DNA from 2 places in the Variovorax sp. 01N429 genome. Region 2 is predicted to be linked to the other one. Evidence: predicted binding sites of a transcription regulator. Region 2 holds the regulator's gene; the other holds the start of a gene.
What was found. The regulator HrcA, encoded in region 2, represses chaperone genes, less so after heat shock. The targets are predictions, from matches to a motif close to TTAGCACTCNNNNNNNNNGAGTGCTAA.
Positions count from the first base shown of each region.

Region 1: groES (co-chaperone GroES) is a predicted target of HrcA. The motif match lies at 2,782-2,808, and genes of this name have one in related genera.

Region 1 is NZ_JBFTRG010000020.1:14,539-23,027, forward strand. It holds gene AC1DSF_RS25820 (UvrD-helicase domain-containing protein) at 1-1,376, shown strand, start outside; gene AC1DSF_RS25825 (helix-turn-helix domain-containing protein) at 1,864-2,094, shown strand; gene groES (co-chaperone GroES) at 2,886-3,176, shown strand; gene groL (chaperonin GroEL) at 3,225-4,877, shown strand; gene AC1DSF_RS25840 (sensor histidine kinase) at 4,956-6,422, opposite strand; gene AC1DSF_RS25845 (response regulator transcription factor) at 6,419-7,135, opposite strand; gene AC1DSF_RS25850 (cytochrome b/b6 domain-containing protein) at 7,234-7,869, shown strand; gene AC1DSF_RS25855 (molybdopterin-binding protein) at 7,866-8,489, shown strand, end outside.
Region 2 is NZ_JBFTRG010000001.1:56,800-65,288, reverse strand. It holds gene mutM (bifunctional DNA-formamidopyrimidine glycosylase/DNA-(apurinic or apyrimidinic site) lyase) at 1-115, shown strand, start outside; gene AC1DSF_RS00285 (dynamin family protein) at 189-2,150, shown strand; gene mutY (A/G-specific adenine glycosylase) at 2,176-3,213, shown strand; gene rapZ (RNase adapter RapZ) at 3,247-4,122, opposite strand; gene recN (DNA repair protein RecN) at 4,119-5,801, opposite strand; gene AC1DSF_RS00265 (NAD kinase) at 5,803-6,699, opposite strand; gene hrcA (heat-inducible transcriptional repressor HrcA) at 6,728-7,732, shown strand; tRNA gene AC1DSF_RS00255 (tRNA-Ile) at 7,788-7,864, shown strand; tRNA gene AC1DSF_RS00250 (tRNA-Arg) at 7,945-8,021, shown strand.

The DNA of each region.
Region 1 (8,489 bases), on a different contig from region 2:
CTCCTGCTGGCTACGGCAAGACGCACTTGATTGCCATGGCGGTGAAGGCGGGAACCCACCGGCAGTTGATCTTGACGCACACGTTCGCCGGGGTCAATTCCATCAAGACGAAGATGAGCACCCTCGGTGTTCCTGCGTCCCGGTACCAGATTGACACCATTGCCAGTTGGTCCCTTCGTCTTTGCCTTGCATACCCGAAGAACTCTGGGTGGAAGATTGAAAACCCAACGAGCAAGCAGTGGGCGACGCTCTATGAGGCATGTTCAACCCTGCTGAAAAAGGACTTCGTTCGCCGTATCGTCAAGGCCACTTACGCCGGCGTTTACGTGGACGAGTACCAAGACTGCTCGGATCTGCAGCATGGTCTTGTGTGTGCCTTGGCCGAAGTGCTGCCTAGCCGCATTCTGGGCGATCCCATGCAGGCCATTTTTGACTTTGACGACGGCAAGCCCGTGGATTGGGACGCTAGCATCTATCCGCATTTCGCCTGCTTGGGTCAGTTGGAGAAGCCATGGCGTTGGGACAATGCGGGACAGCCGTTGTTGGGTGCATGGCTCAAGGCCGCGAGAAAGAGCTTGGAGCAGGGTCAGAAGATCGACCTTATCAACGGCCTGCCTGCATGCGTAAAACGGGCCTACACCGATCCCCAGTACCTGCCCAACAAGCAGTACGCTCTTCTCTGTGAGCACTTAGGCAACACCGCCTCCGTCATTGCCTTGCATGGCGGGGATCAGGAGTCCAAGAACAAGACCCACCGCCTGGCTCGGACCATGGGAGGCCGTTTCTCTTCCATTGAGGAAGTGGAAGGCAAGGCGCTCTTCTCGTTCGTCAAGAAGCTCGATTCCGCCAAGAACACGAAGGCTAGGTTCCTGCACGTCTTGGATTTCGCCAAGGACTGCTTCACTGCCGTCGACAAGACGCTGACCGCTGGCACCAAGCTTGGAAACATTGCCAAGGAGACGAAGGCCACAAAATATCCCAACTTGCTGGCGGCCGCGAACCTGTACCTCACAACGCCGACAAGCAAGAACCTCAAAGCCTTTATCTTGCTGCTGAAGGATAACCCTGAGACTGCGGCCTACCGGCGTGATTTGCTCTACCGCTTCATGAGCGTCCTGAAGTTGCACATTGACGGGGCAGGGGCGACGTTCCTTGAAGCGGCGAACCTGTACCAAGAAGAAATGCGGCACACGGGCAGGCCGATCAGACATCAGAAGCTCATTGGGACGACATTGCTGGTCAAGGGGCTTGAGTACGACCATGCGGTGATTTTGGACGCCGACTCGCTCGGTACCAAAGACCTCTATGTTGCAATAACGAGGGGTGCAAAGTCGTTAACGATCATTTGCAGCGGCGGAACTTTGCCGAGCGTCTAGGGTTGCCGTTGCCAGGATGCCGCGGTTGCGCGGCACGAAACTATCCGGGTGCACCGGCTCCACTTCGCCGCAAGCGGTTGACGACGGCAATGCTAGCGTCGCAGATGCCCGGTCTCAGGACTACCGGTCGTTCGAACATCGGACGTCAAAGACTGTTCTCAGTCTGGAGCCGAACTAGCGGGACTTCGTCTGTGTCTGTAGTCGGGTGTGAAGCGGTCTTTGAGTTGACACAGATCGATCGGCTGCAATCAGTCTTACTCGGACATCCATTCAGGGGCGACTCGCAGTTCCTCAGGGCCAAATGCGCGGCATGAGCAACATCGGTTCCGTCTTGAAGTCTGAGATCTCTCGCGTTGCGCGCAAGCAGAAATGGACAGCCTCAACAAACAAGCTCGCAGTATCCCAGCGAGATCGCCGACTTGACGCGCCAAGTAGCCGGGCGGCACAAGCAGCTCAACCAGTTAGCCCTCAGGCGAAGACCGCTTCGATGATCACCGCCGTCGACGATGCCGAGACGCCTCGTCGCTTCAGCGCCACTCGTTTTGCTGCCCAAAGGGCCGAGCTTGGCTTGTCTGGGGCTTTCTACGGAACGCTTGTGGGCATGAGCGGCGCTACCATTTATCTTTGGGAAAGCCGCGCGCCAACGAACAGCAGCTTCAGCGCTTGGTCGCAGTTCGCGCTCGGCAAGCGCACAGCTCTCGAGAAAGTGAATAAGTAGTCAGTCGACGCTGGACGACATGGAGTTGGCGTGCGGCGTGAGCAGCTACATGCTTCCTACGACAGCGGCTGATTTTCACAATTGGAGCGGCCTGCGCTTGACCGCTCTGTTGAACGCGCCGCCACGTCCAAACTTCACAAGCTTCCGCAAGTTCTGCTCCGACTCTCAACCAATTCGGCAGGGAGAGCGCTTGCTTGACCGCTCTCCCAATCGCACCAGCGACATGATGGTGATCGTCGCCCCTTCTTGACCGCACTGACCGACCATGCTGCTGTCCGCACCCCGGGGATTTGAGGTTTCGGCAGTTGTAACCGACCAGCGATTGGATGGAATTTTCCGACGGATGTTGATTAACCGCGACAGACCTCAATACTCCCCAACAAAGGGGACATGCCGCGCTAGCCTCTCCGCCGCGGCCACGCTCTTCGCCAAATCGCGCGGCATGTCCACGTTCCATACACCGGACCTCCTCTGGCCCGAAAGGCGCCTGTTCGTCGAAGCCCAGGGCCTCCAGGGCTGAGTGGCTAGCTAGGTATTTCCCCTAGCAGGCACCGCAAGAGTCCCCTACCGCGGGAGGCCATGTGCGCACGTGTTCAGAACTGAGAGAGAAAAGTTCAGGACTGATTGAGAATCGACATCTGCTCTTCAACGCGCGCGCTCTTGAAACCGGGCAAAACACCCTTATGATTAGCACTCGTCGAAGTTGAGTGCTAACAGCACCGCACTTCGCGATGCGGAGCCGGCACCATGCCGGCTTCGGACCAAACCCCCGTTTCTTATCAGGAGATGCAATGAAACTTCGTCCTTTGCACGATCGCGTGATCGTCAAGCGCATTGAAAGCGAAACCAAGACCGCCTCGGGCATCGTGATCCCCGACAACGCCGCGGAAAAGCCCGATCAGGGTGAAGTCCTGGCGGTCGGTCCTGGCAAGAAGAACGACAAGGGCGACCTCGGGGCGATGAGCGTCAAGGTTGGCGACCGCGTCCTCTTCGGCAAGTACAGCGGCCAGACCGTCAAGGTCGATGGCGACGAACTGCTGGTCATGAAGGAAGACGACCTGTTCGCAGTCGTCGAGAAGTAATTTCTCACCCTTCATCCCTCTCATCCAACTGAATCTCGGAGAAAACTCATGGCAGCAAAAGACGTAGTCTTCGGCGGCGAAGCCCGCGCGCGCATGGTCGAAGGTGTGAACATCCTCGCCAACGCAGTCAAGGTCACCCTGGGTCCCAAGGGCCGCAACGTGGTCCTCGAGCGCTCCTTCGGCGCCCCCACCGTGACCAAGGACGGCGTGTCCGTCGCCAAGGAAATCGAACTCAAGGACAAGCTCCAGAACATGGGCGCCCAGCTCGTGAAGGAAGTGGCCTCCAAGACTTCGGACAACGCCGGTGACGGCACCACCACCGCGACCGTGCTGGCACAAGCCATCGTTCGCGAAGGTTTCAAGCTGGTGGCTGCCGGCATGAACCCGATGGACCTGAAGCGCGGCATCGACAAGGCAGTGACCGCCCTGGTCGCCGAGCTGAAGAAGGCTTCCAAGGCCACCACGACCTCGAAGGAAATCGCGCAAGTCGGCTCGATCTCGGCCAACAGCGACGAAACCATCGGCAAGCTCATCGCTGACGCAATGGACAAGGTTGGCAAGGAAGGCGTGATCACCGTTGAAGACGGCAAGTCGCTCGACAGCGAACTCGACGTCGTCGAAGGCATGCAGTTCGACCGCGGTTACCTGTCGCCCTACTTCATCAACAACCCCGAAAAGCAAAGCGCGATTCTGGAAAACCCGTTCGTGCTGCTGTTCGACAAGAAGATCAGCAACATCCGCGACCTGCTGCCCACGTTGGAGCAAGTGGCAAAGGCCGGCCGTCCGCTGCTGATCATTGCCGAAGAAGTCGAAGGCGAAGCCCTGGCGACGCTGGTCGTGAACACGATCCGCGGCATCCTGAAGGTCGTGGCCGTCAAGGCACCTGGCTTCGGCGACCGCCGCAAGGCCATGCTCGAAGACATCGCCATCCTGACGGGCGGCAAGGTCATCGCTGAAGAAGTCGGCCTGACCCTCGAGAAGGTGACGCTGGCTGACCTCGGCCAAGCCAAGCGCATCGAAGTGGGCAAGGAAAACACCATCATCATCGACGGTTCGGGCGCCGCTGCCGACATCGAAGCCCGCGTGAAGCAAGTCCGCGTGCAGATCGAAGAAGCGACCAGCGACTACGACCGCGAAAAGCTGCAAGAGCGCGTGGCCAAGCTGGCCGGCGGCGTGGCAGTGATCAAGGTTGGCGCTGCCACCGAAGTCGAAATGAAGGAAAAGAAGGCTCGCGTCGAAGACGCCCTGCACGCCACCCGCGCTGCAGTGGAAGAAGGCGTGGTTGCCGGTGGTGGCGTGGCCCTGCTGCGCGCCAAGCAAGCCGTGGGCGACAAGCTCAAGGGCGACAACGCTGATCAGGACGCCGGTATCAAGCTGGTGCTCAAGGCCATCGAAGCGCCTCTGCGCGAGATCGTCAACAACGCCGGCGGCGAAGCCAGCGTGGTCGTGAACGCTGTGTTGGCCGGCAAGGGCAACTACGGCTTCAACGCCGCCAACGACACCTACGGCGACATGCTCCAACTGGGCATCCTGGACCCGACCAAGGTGACCCGCACCGCACTGCAAAACGCCGCTTCGGTTTCCTCGCTGCTGCTGACGACCGAAGCCATGGTCGCCGACGCACCGAAGGAAGAAGCCGGCGCTGGCGGCGGCATGCCAGACATGGGCGGCATGGGTGGCATGGGCGGCATGGGGATGTAATCCCGGCCCGGCTTCCAGCCAGTCCAAAAAGCCCCGAGGCGTGAGCCCCGGGGCTTTTTTTCGTCTGAAATGCGGCTCTCAGGTGCTCAGCAGAAAAGAAAACACGGCCCCTTTGTCGACACGCGGCAGCAAGCGGATGTCACTGCCATGCAGCTGGAGGATGCGCTTCACGATCACCAGCCCCAGCCCACCGCTTCGGCCTCCCGCCGACGAGAACATCGGCCGCGTGAAGATGGCGGTGCGAAGCTCGCTCGGAATACCCGGCCCGGTGTCGCTGATCTCGACCTGCACGCCGGCCTTGTCCTGGCGCAACTGCACCATGATCTCGCCGCCAGCGGGTGTGTGGCGGATGGCGTTGTCCAGCAGGTTGGTCAGCACGCGTTCGATCATGCCGAGGTCTGCCGACACGCCGGGCAGGTCCGGTGCAATGTCGGCCACCAGCCGTTGATGCCGCGCCTCGGCGGCCAGCTCGAACTTCTGGAACACGTCCTGCACAAGGTCAGCGAGCGCGAATTGCTCCTTCTCGAGTTTGACCACGCCATATTCCAGTCGCGCCAGTTCGAAGAGCTCCTGCGAAAGCCGGGTGACCTTGCGACTCTGTGCCAGCGCGATTTCGAGGTAACGGCGCCTTTCCGCCGTGTCGAGCGTGTCGGCCTTGATCAACAGCGTCTCGAGGTAGCCGTGCAGTGACGTCAGCGGCGTGCGCAGGTCGTGCGAGATGTTGGCGAACAGCTCGCGCCGCTGCTGGTCCTGCTGCGTGAGTTCGCGCCATTGCTCGGCGATTCGCCGCGTCATCTGCGCGAAGGCCTGGGCAAGCGTGGCGATCTCGTCTCCTCCGCGGCCGACGCGCTCGAACGCCGGTTCCACATCCTGGAGCGCCGCCACGCCATCGTTCTCGAACTTGCGCACCGCACCGGTCAACTCGCGCAAGGGCCGGGTGATGAGCCGAAAAGCCACCAATCCTGCAATCAGGCCCAGCAGGGCGACCAGCGCCACGGACCACAGTGTCGTGCGCAATACATTGCTCGCCACAGCGTCCGCCAGCAGCGCGTCACGCTCTTCGCCCGACAGGACCACGTAGACATAGCCGACCTCCTGCCCGCCCACCCGCAACGGCGCGGCGCTGAATACCTTGCGCGTGCCATTGCCGCGCGGATCGTCACCCAGGACCGGCAATGGCGCGCCGTCGAGCAACCGCCGTATCGGCGCCATATCGACGCGGTCGCGCTTCAGATGTCCGGGCGGGGCCGCCTGCCCTTGGATGCGGCCATCGAGCCCCAGCAGGTAAAGCTCGACGCTGGGATTCACGGCCATCAGCTTGTCGAAAAGGTCGCTCACCGCCGCAGGGTTGGGCCCGTCGCGCTCCATCAACGTCGAGTTCTCGGCAATGTGCGCAGCCAGGCCGAGCGAAAGCCGCTGCGTCACCTCCTGCTCGTAGCGGCTGCTCGCATGCATCTGCAGCCAGATCGAGGCACTGCAGCACGCCAGCAGCAGCACGGCAAAGACCACCGAGATGCGGCGCGACAAGCTTGCATGCAGGCTCATGGTCCGGCCTCCTGCGGCGCCAGCTTGTAGCCGCGCCCCCAGACGGTGAGGATGCAGCGCGGCTGCGACGGGTCAGCCTCGATCTTCATGCGCAGGCGATTGATGTGCGTGTTGACTGTGTGCTCATACCCGTCGTGCTGGTAACCCCAGACATGGTTGAGCAGGTCGAGCCGCGAGAACACCTTGCCCGGATGGCGCGCAAAGAAGTGCAGCAGATCGAACTCCCGCGGCGTGAGTTCGACAGGCTTGCCATCGACCTGCACTTCCCGGGCGACCGGATCGATGCCGAGGTTGCCGATGTCCAGCCGTCCTGCCTCCATTCGCGCATTGCGCGCCAGGGCGTCGGTGCGCCGCAGCAAGGCCCTGACCCGCGCCACCAGTTCCAGCACCGAGAACGGCTTGGCCAGGTAGTCGTCAGCGCCGAGTTCGAGGCCCAGGATGCGATGCACCTCGCTGGACCGCGCACTCGTGATGATGATCGGGGTATAGCGCGTCATGGCCCGCGCCCTGCGGCAGATTTCCAGCCCGTCCACGCCCGGCAGCATCAGATCGAGGATCAACGCGTCCCAGCTTCCGCGCTCCAGTTCGCGCAAGCCGGCATCGCCATCGGCGGCATGCGTGATGGCGTAGCCCTCGTCCTGAAGATGCATGCCCATCAGTTCGGCGATGTGCGCATCGTCCTCGACGATCAGAACGCGTTTGGCTGAGTCCATGAAAACGGATTGTGCGGCGATATCGGCGGCGCATTTATCACGATTAATTGAACTCTCCGTGATGAATCGGCCATGGGGTCCGCCCAAGAATCTGCCCCATGCAAAGCGAGTCCACTCCATCCGCTTCATCTGGCAAGGCACCCATCCACCCGCTGTGGATGCGCATCACGCACTGGCTCAATGCCCTGGCCGTGCTGGTGCTGGTCACGAGCGGCTGGCGCATCTACGACGCATCACCACTTTTCGGATTCGAGTTTCCTCCTTCGATCACCCTGGGCGGTTGGCTCGGCGGCGCGCTGCAGTGGCACTTTGCCGCGATGTGGCTGCTGGCGATCAACGGCCTGACCTATCTGGTGCTCAACGTGGCGAGCGGCCGGCTCTGGCGCAAGTTCTTCCCGCTGTCGCCGGCCGGCGTCTGGCGAGATGCGCTTGCGGCCTTGCGCGGCAAGCTGTCGCACGCGGACCCGCGGCGCTACAACAACGTGCAGCGCCTGGCGTATCTGTTCGTGATGGTCGACATTGCCGTGCTGGTGGTTTCCGGCTTGGTGCTATGGAAGTCAGTGCAGTTTGCGGGTCTGCGTGAACTGCTCGGCGGCTACGAGTTCGCCCGCCGCATTCACTTCTGCGCGATGGCCGCGCTGGTTGCCTTCGTCGCCGTCCATCTCGTGATGGTCGCGCTGGTCCCGCGAACGCTGCTCACGATGCTGGGCAGCCACAGCAAGGAGGCCGCATGAACTTCTTCAAGCGCACCCCCCAGGCCACTCTGGCCGACATCGACACCGATGCGGCTCTGGCCGAGGCGCGCAAGCTCATCGGCCGGCGGATCGAGCAGCCTGCGCGTCGCGCATTCCTGCAGCGTTCGTTGACACTCGGCGGACTCTCGCTGCTGAGCGGCTGCAGCATCAGCGACAACTCGACGGTCGAGGCTGCGCTCACCCGCATTTCACGTTTCAACGACGCGGCGCAAGGTTGGCTGTTCGATCCGAACCGGCTGGCGCCGACGTATCCCGAATCGATGATCACGCGGCCGTTTCCCTTCAACGCCTACTACGGCGAAGACGAGGTGCGCGAAGTGGCGGAGGACGGCTATAGGCTCGAAGTCACCGGCCTTGTGGCTGACAAGCGAAGCTGGACCTTGCCCGAACTGCGCGAAATGCCCCAGCAGGACCAAGTCACGCGCCACATCTGCGTTGAAGGCTGGAGCGCGATCGGCAAATGGGGCGGCGTCCGTTTCGCGGATTTCCTGCATCGCATCGGTGCGGACACCAGCGCCCGATATGTCGGCTTCAAGTGCGCCGACGACTACTACACCAGCATCGACATGCCGACCGCATTGCATCCGCAGACCCTGCTG
Region 2 (8,489 bases):
AGCCAACGTTTACGGGCGCGCGGGTGAACCTTGCCGAGTCTGTGCGTCACCAATCCGTCAGGTGCGGCAGGGGCAGCGGTCCACGTATTTCTGCCCGAACTGCCAAAAGTACTGAAGCAGCACAGGCGATTGGCCTTCAAAAGCCCTGCCGATGCTATATTTTGTAAATCCTCCTTACATTTGTCCCCTTGACTGCTTCCTTTAATCAGCAATTCGACCAGCATGGTGCGTGGCGGCGCAATTTCGCGCACCGCTTGAAGTGGCTTGCCAGTTGGCTGAACGAAAACGAACTGCTGAACCAGAGCGTTGCGGAGCGCTTGCGGGACGTCGAGTCGCAACTGCGAACCAGCAAGGTCATGGTCGCGTTTGTCGCAGAGTTCTCGCGTGGCAAATCCGAGTTGATCAACGCGATCTTCTTTGCAGGCTACGGGCGCCGCATCATGCCCGCGAGCGCCGGGCGCACCACAATGTGCCCCACGGAGCTGGGCTACGACGCCACGCATCCGGCCAGCCTGCGGTTGCTACCGATCGAAACCCGACTAGAGGCGTACTCTCTCTCGCATTGGCGGGACGAACCGGGGCGCTGGACCGAAATCGCTATCGATGTCGACAACGCAGAGCAACTGTCGCAGGCAATGAGCAAGGTCGCCGAGGTGCGCTGGGTTCCAGTGCAAGAGGCTCAGGCACTTGGCTTCTGGAGCGACGACGCGCCCGACGACAACCCGGTCCCCGATTCTGATGGCCGTGTGGAGATTCCACGCTGGCGGCATGCCTTGTTGAACATGCCGCATCCGTTGCTGGAGCAAGGGCTGGTCATCCTCGATACCCCGGGGCTCAATGCCATCGGCGCCGAACCAGAATTGACGGTGAGCCTGATCCCGCAGGCTCACGCGGTTGTGTTCATCCTCGGCGCCGATACCGGCGTGACGCGCTCGGATCTTTCGATCTGGCGCGAGCACCTGGTCACCGAGGGCGATGTGAGCGAAACCCGCATCGTAGTGCTCAACAAGATCGACACGATGTGGGACATTCTCAGCACGCCCGCCCAGGTCGACGCCCAGATCCAGAGACAGCGCAAGGGCGCGGCTGAACTGCTCGGCGTGCCGCTTTCGCAGGTACTCCCGGTTTCGGCCCAGAAGGGCTTGCAAGCAAAGATCCGCCGGGACGTGCCCCTGCTTCAGGCGAGCCGCCTTCCCGCGCTGGAAGCCGTGCTGGGTGAAGGATTGCTCGGCAAGCGAGAAACAATGCTGCGGCTGGCGGTCGATGCCGGCATCGCAGCCCTCCGCACAGAGGCAGCCCGCATCCTGCACGTGCGCCAGCGAGACCTGTCGGAACAGGCGCTCGAATTGCAGGGCCTACGCGGCAAGAATGGCTCGGTGATCCGTCACATGCGGGTGCGCATCGAACAGGAGCAAACCGAGTTCGAAGGCAGCAATACGCGCATCCTTGCCTTGCGATCCGTGCAGGGAAAGTTGCTGCGGGAGGTGTATGCAGTCCTCGGGAGCACCGCGCTCAAAGCGGACATGGGCCGCTTGTCTGCGGCCCTGAAGCGGCGCGGCATCAAGTTCAACGTGCGCAAGGTGTACGGCGAAACCTTCGACGCGCTGCGGAATAATTTGCGCGAGGTCCAGGCGACCACCGCCGAGATCCAGGCGATGCTGCATGCCACCTTCCGGCAGCTCAATGCAGAGCACGGCTTCACGCTCCAGGCTCCGCCCGAGCCGGATCTCACGGGTTTCGAGCAGCAGCTGACTCAGATCGAGCGCAGCCACACGCACTATCTCGGCGTCGGCAATCTGCTCAAGTTGTCGCAGCCCGATTTCTGCGACAAGCTGGTGCGCGCGCTGGCAAGCCGTCTTCGCGTCGTCAACGAAGCGGCCATGACCGAGGTCGAGCGCTGGAGCAAAGGCGCTGGCGCACAACTGGATGCTCAGCTGAAGGAGCGGCGCCGCACCTTCACAAAGCGGATCGAGGCCGTCGAACGCATTCAGGGAGCTGCCGGCAGCCTCGACGAGCGCTTGGCGGAGCTGGCCGCCCAAGAGAGCAATCTGGCTGAATTGCATCGCCGCTTGGGCGAGCTCACAACGTTGCTCGTGAGCCATGAGACGCCCAGCGCCGTGCCGGCGCGCAGTGAGCTCAGTGCGGTCTGAAGGCTCTCGGTCGCCGGCGCAACTCATCGCGCCCGCCTTCGCAGAAACTGTCGTCGCCTGGCAGCACACGCATGGGCGCAGTGAGCTTCCATGGCAGAACACGCAAGACCCCTATCGCGTCTGGCTCTCCGAGGTGATGCTGCAGCAGACACAGGTTTCAACCGTGCTCGGCTACTTTGCGCGTTTCCTCGAGCGCTTTCCGACTGTCGGGGCGCTCGCTGCAGCGCCTGAAGATGAAGTGATGGGGCTGTGGAGCGGACTCGGTTACTACAGCCGCGCCCGCAACATGCATCTGTGTGCAAAGGAAGTCATCGCGCGCTTTGGCGGGGAGTTTCCGAGTACGGCAGCACAATTGCAGACACTTCCTGGCATCGGCCGCTCCACGGCATCTGCAATCTCGGCTTTCTGTTTCGGGGAGCGCGTCGCCATCCTCGACGGGAACGTCAAGAGGGTGCTCACGCGAGTGCTGGGGTTTGAGGGCGACCTGTCTTCCTCGGCCCAGGAGCGCACGCTCTGGAACGAAGCGACCGAGCTGTTGCCGCCGGCCACGCAGAAGCAAGCCATCGCCCGCTATACGCAGGGATTGATGGACCTGGGCGCCACGGTTTGTCTTCCGCGCAACCCGAGTTGCATCATCTGCCCGGTGGGAGATGCGTGCGTTGCCAGACGGGAAGGTGCACCGGAGAGGTATCCGGTCAAAACGCGCAAGCTGCGGCGCAGTGCCGAGTCGCTATGGATGCTGAGTGCCCGTGACGATCAGGGGCGCGTATGGCTCCAGAAGCGTCCCGCCAGAGGGATATGGGCAGGGCTCTATTGCCTGCCCGTCTTTGATTCCCGCGAAGCGTTGATTGACAAACTCTCCGCCGCCGATCGCAAGCAGGCACGTGACGAAGCCGGGTTTGTTCATGTATTGACGCACAAGGACCTTCATTTGCATCCGGTTGCGGTCGTTTGCCGCGCACCCTCGACGCTGAGCGAAGACGGAGCATGGTTCGACGATCGCCAGTGGCCGGCGCTCGGCATGCCCGCGCCGGTGCGCAAATTGCTCTTGAACGCTGGTTGAGCCGACCGCAATCGCGCCATCGCGCAACCGCGCTCAGGATCCGTCGAGTTCCCGGTGCCGCTTGAGTGCGGCCCATTTTGAGCCGAAGCCGCGCGCCAGTTGCTCGACCAGGAAAACAGACCGATGCTGTCCGCCCGTACAGCCGATGGCTACTGTCACATAACTGCGGTGGTCCCGCGCAAGCGCGTCCAGCCATCTTCCGAGAAATTGCGCGATGTCGTCGTACATGCGCGCGACGTCGTCGTGCTCGCGCAGCCACTCGATGACTGGCGCATCGCGACCCGTCAACGGACGCAGCGCGGGCACATAGTGCGGATTGGGAAGCATGCGGACATCGAAGACGTAGTCGGCATCGAGCGGCACGCCGCGCTTGAAGGCGAATGACTCGAACACCAGAGTGAGGGCGCTCTCGGGCGCCGCGATCAGCGACTTGATGTAGCTCTGCAGTTGAGCTGGCCGAATGATGCTGGTGTCGATCACATCGGCACCATCGCGCAGGTCGGCGAGCAGTTCGCGCTCCAGGTCGATCGCTTGCGTCAGCACGCGCTGTTGCTCGGGTGCGTAGGTGTGGCCTTCCTGCCGGGACAGCGGATGGCGGCGACGGGTTTCCGAGTAGCGCCGCACCAGCGCGTCCGTCGTCGAGTCGAGGAACAGCGAGCGCAGCGAAACGCCTTCTCGCCGCAAGCCTTCGAGTTGCTGCGGGACGAGCGGCAGCGAAACGCCGCTGCGCACGTCCATGGCGATCGCCACCCGCGCTGTCTGTTGTTGCTGCTGCAATGCGACGAAAGGCGCGAGCAGTTCCGGCGGCAGGTTGTCGACGCAGTAGTAGCCGGCATCTTCGAGCGCGTGCAGGGCCACAGACTTGCCCGAGCCGGACATTCCTGTGATCAGCACGAGTTCGAGACTCATGCGGAAGTCTCCGGTGTCTTGTTGCCCAGCATCTCGCGAGCGTGCGCCAGCGAGGTCTGCGACACGCGTTCCCCGCCCAGCATGCGCGCGATTTCCTGCGCCCTGCCTTCGTTGTCCAGGACGGAGACTCCGCTTTCCGTGCGAAGACCGTCCTGGCCCTTGGCGGCCGTCTGTCGCTTCGCAACCACCAGATGGTGATCGGCACAGGCAGCGACTTGCGGCAGGTGAGTGACTGCAAGAACTTGCCGGTCACGACCCAACTGCCTCATGAGTCGCCCGACGGTTTCAGCGACCGCGCCGCCGACGCCGGCATCCACCTCGTCGAAGATGAGGGTTTGCGCCTCGCCGAGTTCACTGGTGGTCACGGCGATGGCCAACGCAATGCGCGACAACTCGCCGCCGGAGGCCACTTTGCCGATAGAGCGCGGCGTGCTGCCCGCATGCCCGCTGACCAGGAATGCGATGTCTTCGAGGCCCGACCTGCCGGGTTGCGCCAGCGGTTGAAGTGCCACTTCGAACCGGCCGCCTTTCATTCCAAGCTCTTGCATGGCCTGCGTGACCGCCTGCGCGAGCCGCGGTGCGGCCTGCTTGCGCGCCTTGCCCAAGGCCTTCGCTTCTTTCATGTACGCTTGTTGCGAAGCCAGTTCGGCACGTTCGAGCGCACCGATGTCACTTTGGGCATCGAGCGCTTCCAACTCGGACTGCCACCCGGACAGCAAGACCGGAAGCTCGGCAGGTTGCCGCCGGTAGCGCCTGGCAAGCGACATCCAGAGACCCATCCGCTCGTCCAGTTCGGCGAGCTTCTCGGGGTCCGTGTCAGCCTGCCGGAGATAGCCGTGCAGCGAGTGAGCGGCATCCGCGGCTTGCGCGACGCTCGAGGCCAGAACCTCGCCTAGAACCTTGAACTCGGGTTCGATGTGATCGCAGTTCTGCAGCAGCGTCACCGCACGGCTCAGCGCGGACAGCGCTCCGCCGTCGTCGTCTTCGAGGGCGGAGCATGCGCCCTCGGCGGCTTCAATGAGGGCCTGGGCATTGGAGATGCGCGCATGGCTCGCCGAAAGCTCTTCCCACTCGTCCGTGCCAGGGTCGAGTTTCATGACCTCGGCGACTTGCCACTGGAGCCGCTCACGCTCGCGCTGCAGGGAATCCTGCGCCGATCGCGCGGTTTCCAGTGCGGAAATGGCTTGCCGCCAGGCGTGCCATGCAGCTTCCAGTGTGGTGGTCGTGACGCCCGCATAGGCATCGAGCAGACCTCGAACCGCATCAGGACGAGTCAGGCTTTGCCACGCATGCTGACCATGGATGTCGAGCAGGTGGTCGCCGAGTTCACGCAACTGCGTGGCGGTGGCGGGACTGCCGTTGATCCAACCGCGGCTGCGCCCCTGTAGATCGACTGTCCTTCGAAGGAGCAGGGAATCGCCAGCCTCGAATCCGCCTTCGTCCATCCAGGGACTCAGCGCCGGGTCGGCGTCGAATTCTGCGCTGACGTCCAGGCGGTCGGCACCTTCGCGCACGGCACCGGCGTCTGCGCGATTGCCAAGCGCGAGTTGAAGCGCGTCGACCAGGATCGATTTGCCTGCGCCGGTTTCACCGGTGAGGACGGTAAAGCCCCTGGAGAGATCGATTTCGAGGGCGCGCACGATCACGAAGTCGCGCAATGCGATACGGCGCAATGCCATGTCAGGAACCTCCTTCGTTCCAATGCAGTTTCTTGCGCAGCGTGTCGAAGTAGCTCCAGCCTCGGGGGTGCAGGAACCGCACGCGGTAGTCCGAGCGGCGCACAAGGACCCGATCTCCGATGACCAGCGATGCGAGGGATTGCATATCGAAATTGGCACTCGCGTCCCGTCCGCCAACGAGCTCGATGGAGATTTCTTCTGCATCCGGGAGCAGGATCGGGCGGTTGGAAAGGGTGTGCGGTGCGATTGGCACAAGGATCCAGCCTGGGACAGCCGGATGCAACAAAGGCCCGCCCGCCGACAGCGCATAGGCAGTCGACCCCGTCGGCGACGCAATGATCATTCCGTCTGCCCGCTGGTTCGCCACGAAATGACGGCCGACCGTTACTCGCAATTCCACCATTCCGGATGTGGCGCCGCGATTCACGACCACGTCGTTCATGGCTTGGGCGTCGAAGACCGACACGCCCTCGCGCATTACCTGCGCGTGCATGAGGCTGCGGTGGTCCTCTTCGTATTCGCCGGCAAGCATTGGAATCAGCGTCGCCTGGTAGTTGTCCAGTGCGATGTCGGTGATGAACCCGAGGCGCCCCCGGTTGATGCCGATCAGTGGAACACCGTATGGCGCGAGCTGCCGTCCGATGCCGAGCATGGTTCCGTCGCCTCCGACCACCAGGCCGAGGTCGCACTCTTCCCCGATTTCTTCGACGGTGAGCGCCTTGTAGCGGCTCACTTCGACGATTTCCGCCTGGGACTGCTCGACAAAGACAGTGCAGCCTTGTGATTCGAGGAACGCGCCGATGCCCTCCATGACTTCGTCGAGAGCGCCGCATTGCGCCCGAGCACCAGAAGCCTGGTACTTGCCAATGAGTGCGACGTGACGAAAGCGAGGGCCCATCTACAAATTACAACATTAAAATTGCCCGATGCTGGACGATCGCGCCAAGTTGCTGCTGAAGACACTCGTCGAGCGCTATATCGCCGAGGGCCAGCCCGTCGGCTCCCGCACTCTGTCTCGCGCCTCTGGACTGGATCTTTCGCCCGCGACGATCCGCAACGTGATGTCCGACCTCGAGACCCTCGGGTTGATCGCAAGCCCACATACGTCGGCAGGCCGCATCCCCACGGCACGCGGCTATCGGCTTTTTGTCGACACCATGCTGACGGCGCAACGTGAACACCTCGCCGCGCCAAGCCTTGCCCCGGACCAGCCGCAGAAGGTCATCGCCAATGCCGCGAACTTGCTGTCGAGCCTTTCGCAATTCGTCGGGGTTGTCATGGCCCCGCGGCGCGCCTCCATCTTCAGGCAGATCGAATTTCTCCGGCTTTCCGATCGCCGATTGCTTGTGATCATCGTCTCGCCGGATGGCGACGTGCAGAACAGGGTCATCTTTCCCGAGGCCGACTATTCGCAATCGCAGCTAGTGGAGGCATCGAACTACATCAACGCCCACTATGCGGGGCTGTCGATCGAGCAGGTGCGCGACCGACTGCAGTCGGAAGTCGAGCAACTGCGCGGCGAAATCGCGGAACTGATGCAGGCGGCCGTCAAAGTGAGCTCGGAAGTCCTGACCGAGGCGCAGGACGAAGTAGTGATCTCCGGAGAGCGCAATTTACTTGCGGTCACCGATTTCTCCAGCGACATGGGCCATTTGCGTCGTGCTTTCGAACTGTTCGAGCAAAAGGCCCAGTTGATGCGTCTGCTGGACGTTTCCAGCCAGGCCGAAGGTGTGCGCATCTTCATCGGCGGCGAAAGCCAGGTCGTGCCGTTCGACGACCTCTCGATCGTGAGCGCGAACTACGAGGTCGATGGTCAAGTAGTGGGGACCTTGGGCGTCATCGGCCCGACTCGAATGCCGTACGACCGGATGATCCAGATCGTCGACATCACGTCGAAGCTCGTCACGAACGCTTTGAGCCATCGGAAGTAGCGAAGTAAAGGAAGCAGGAGTGCGCGCCTGTGTCCCACTAGAATCCGGATCGCGTGGGCCGTTAGCTCAGTTGGTTAGAGCAGCGGACTCATAATCCGTTGGTCGCTGGTTCAAGCCCAGCACGGCCTACCACCCCGTTTTTTTCTTTGCCTTGCGTGAAGCTCTGGATCGAGAAAAAGTGTCCAGTTTTGAATGCTATACTTGCAAGCTGTGCGGCTGTAGCTCAGTTGGATAGAGTACTTGGCTACGAACCAAGGGGTCGTGGGTTCAATTCCTGCCAGCCGCACCATCTCAATAAAGGGTTAGCTCGTTGACGCGAGCTAACCCTTTTTCTTTGGTGCGGCCGTATTCGCAGGTTCTTCCCGGCGCATGAAAAAGCCCGCCGAAGCGGGCGAAAGGACCTTGGAGTCCAGAGGAGAGCGTTCATTGTGAGCGTCTCCGGCCGCTTGTGTCCAGAACTACGTCACCTGATGTAAGTGGCGCTCCCGGCCGACTATGCCGTTGACACTACCGCGCTCAGGGCCGAAAGCGCCAAGCCTTTTACCCGCGGCCATAATCGTTGACGGCGAAGCCAGCGCTGCTTGGAGTGACTACCCTCTATCCATCAGATGGAGGGTCCCACGTTTCCTTCCTGGCCTTCTTTGGGGACAACAAGATGAGCTCATTGCAAATGTTCCTGCCAGTCTCCGAGCCTGCTCGCAGCGAGGCACTTTCTCGCCTGAAGCGAACACATCATTTGCCGCGCCATCTCGTCAAG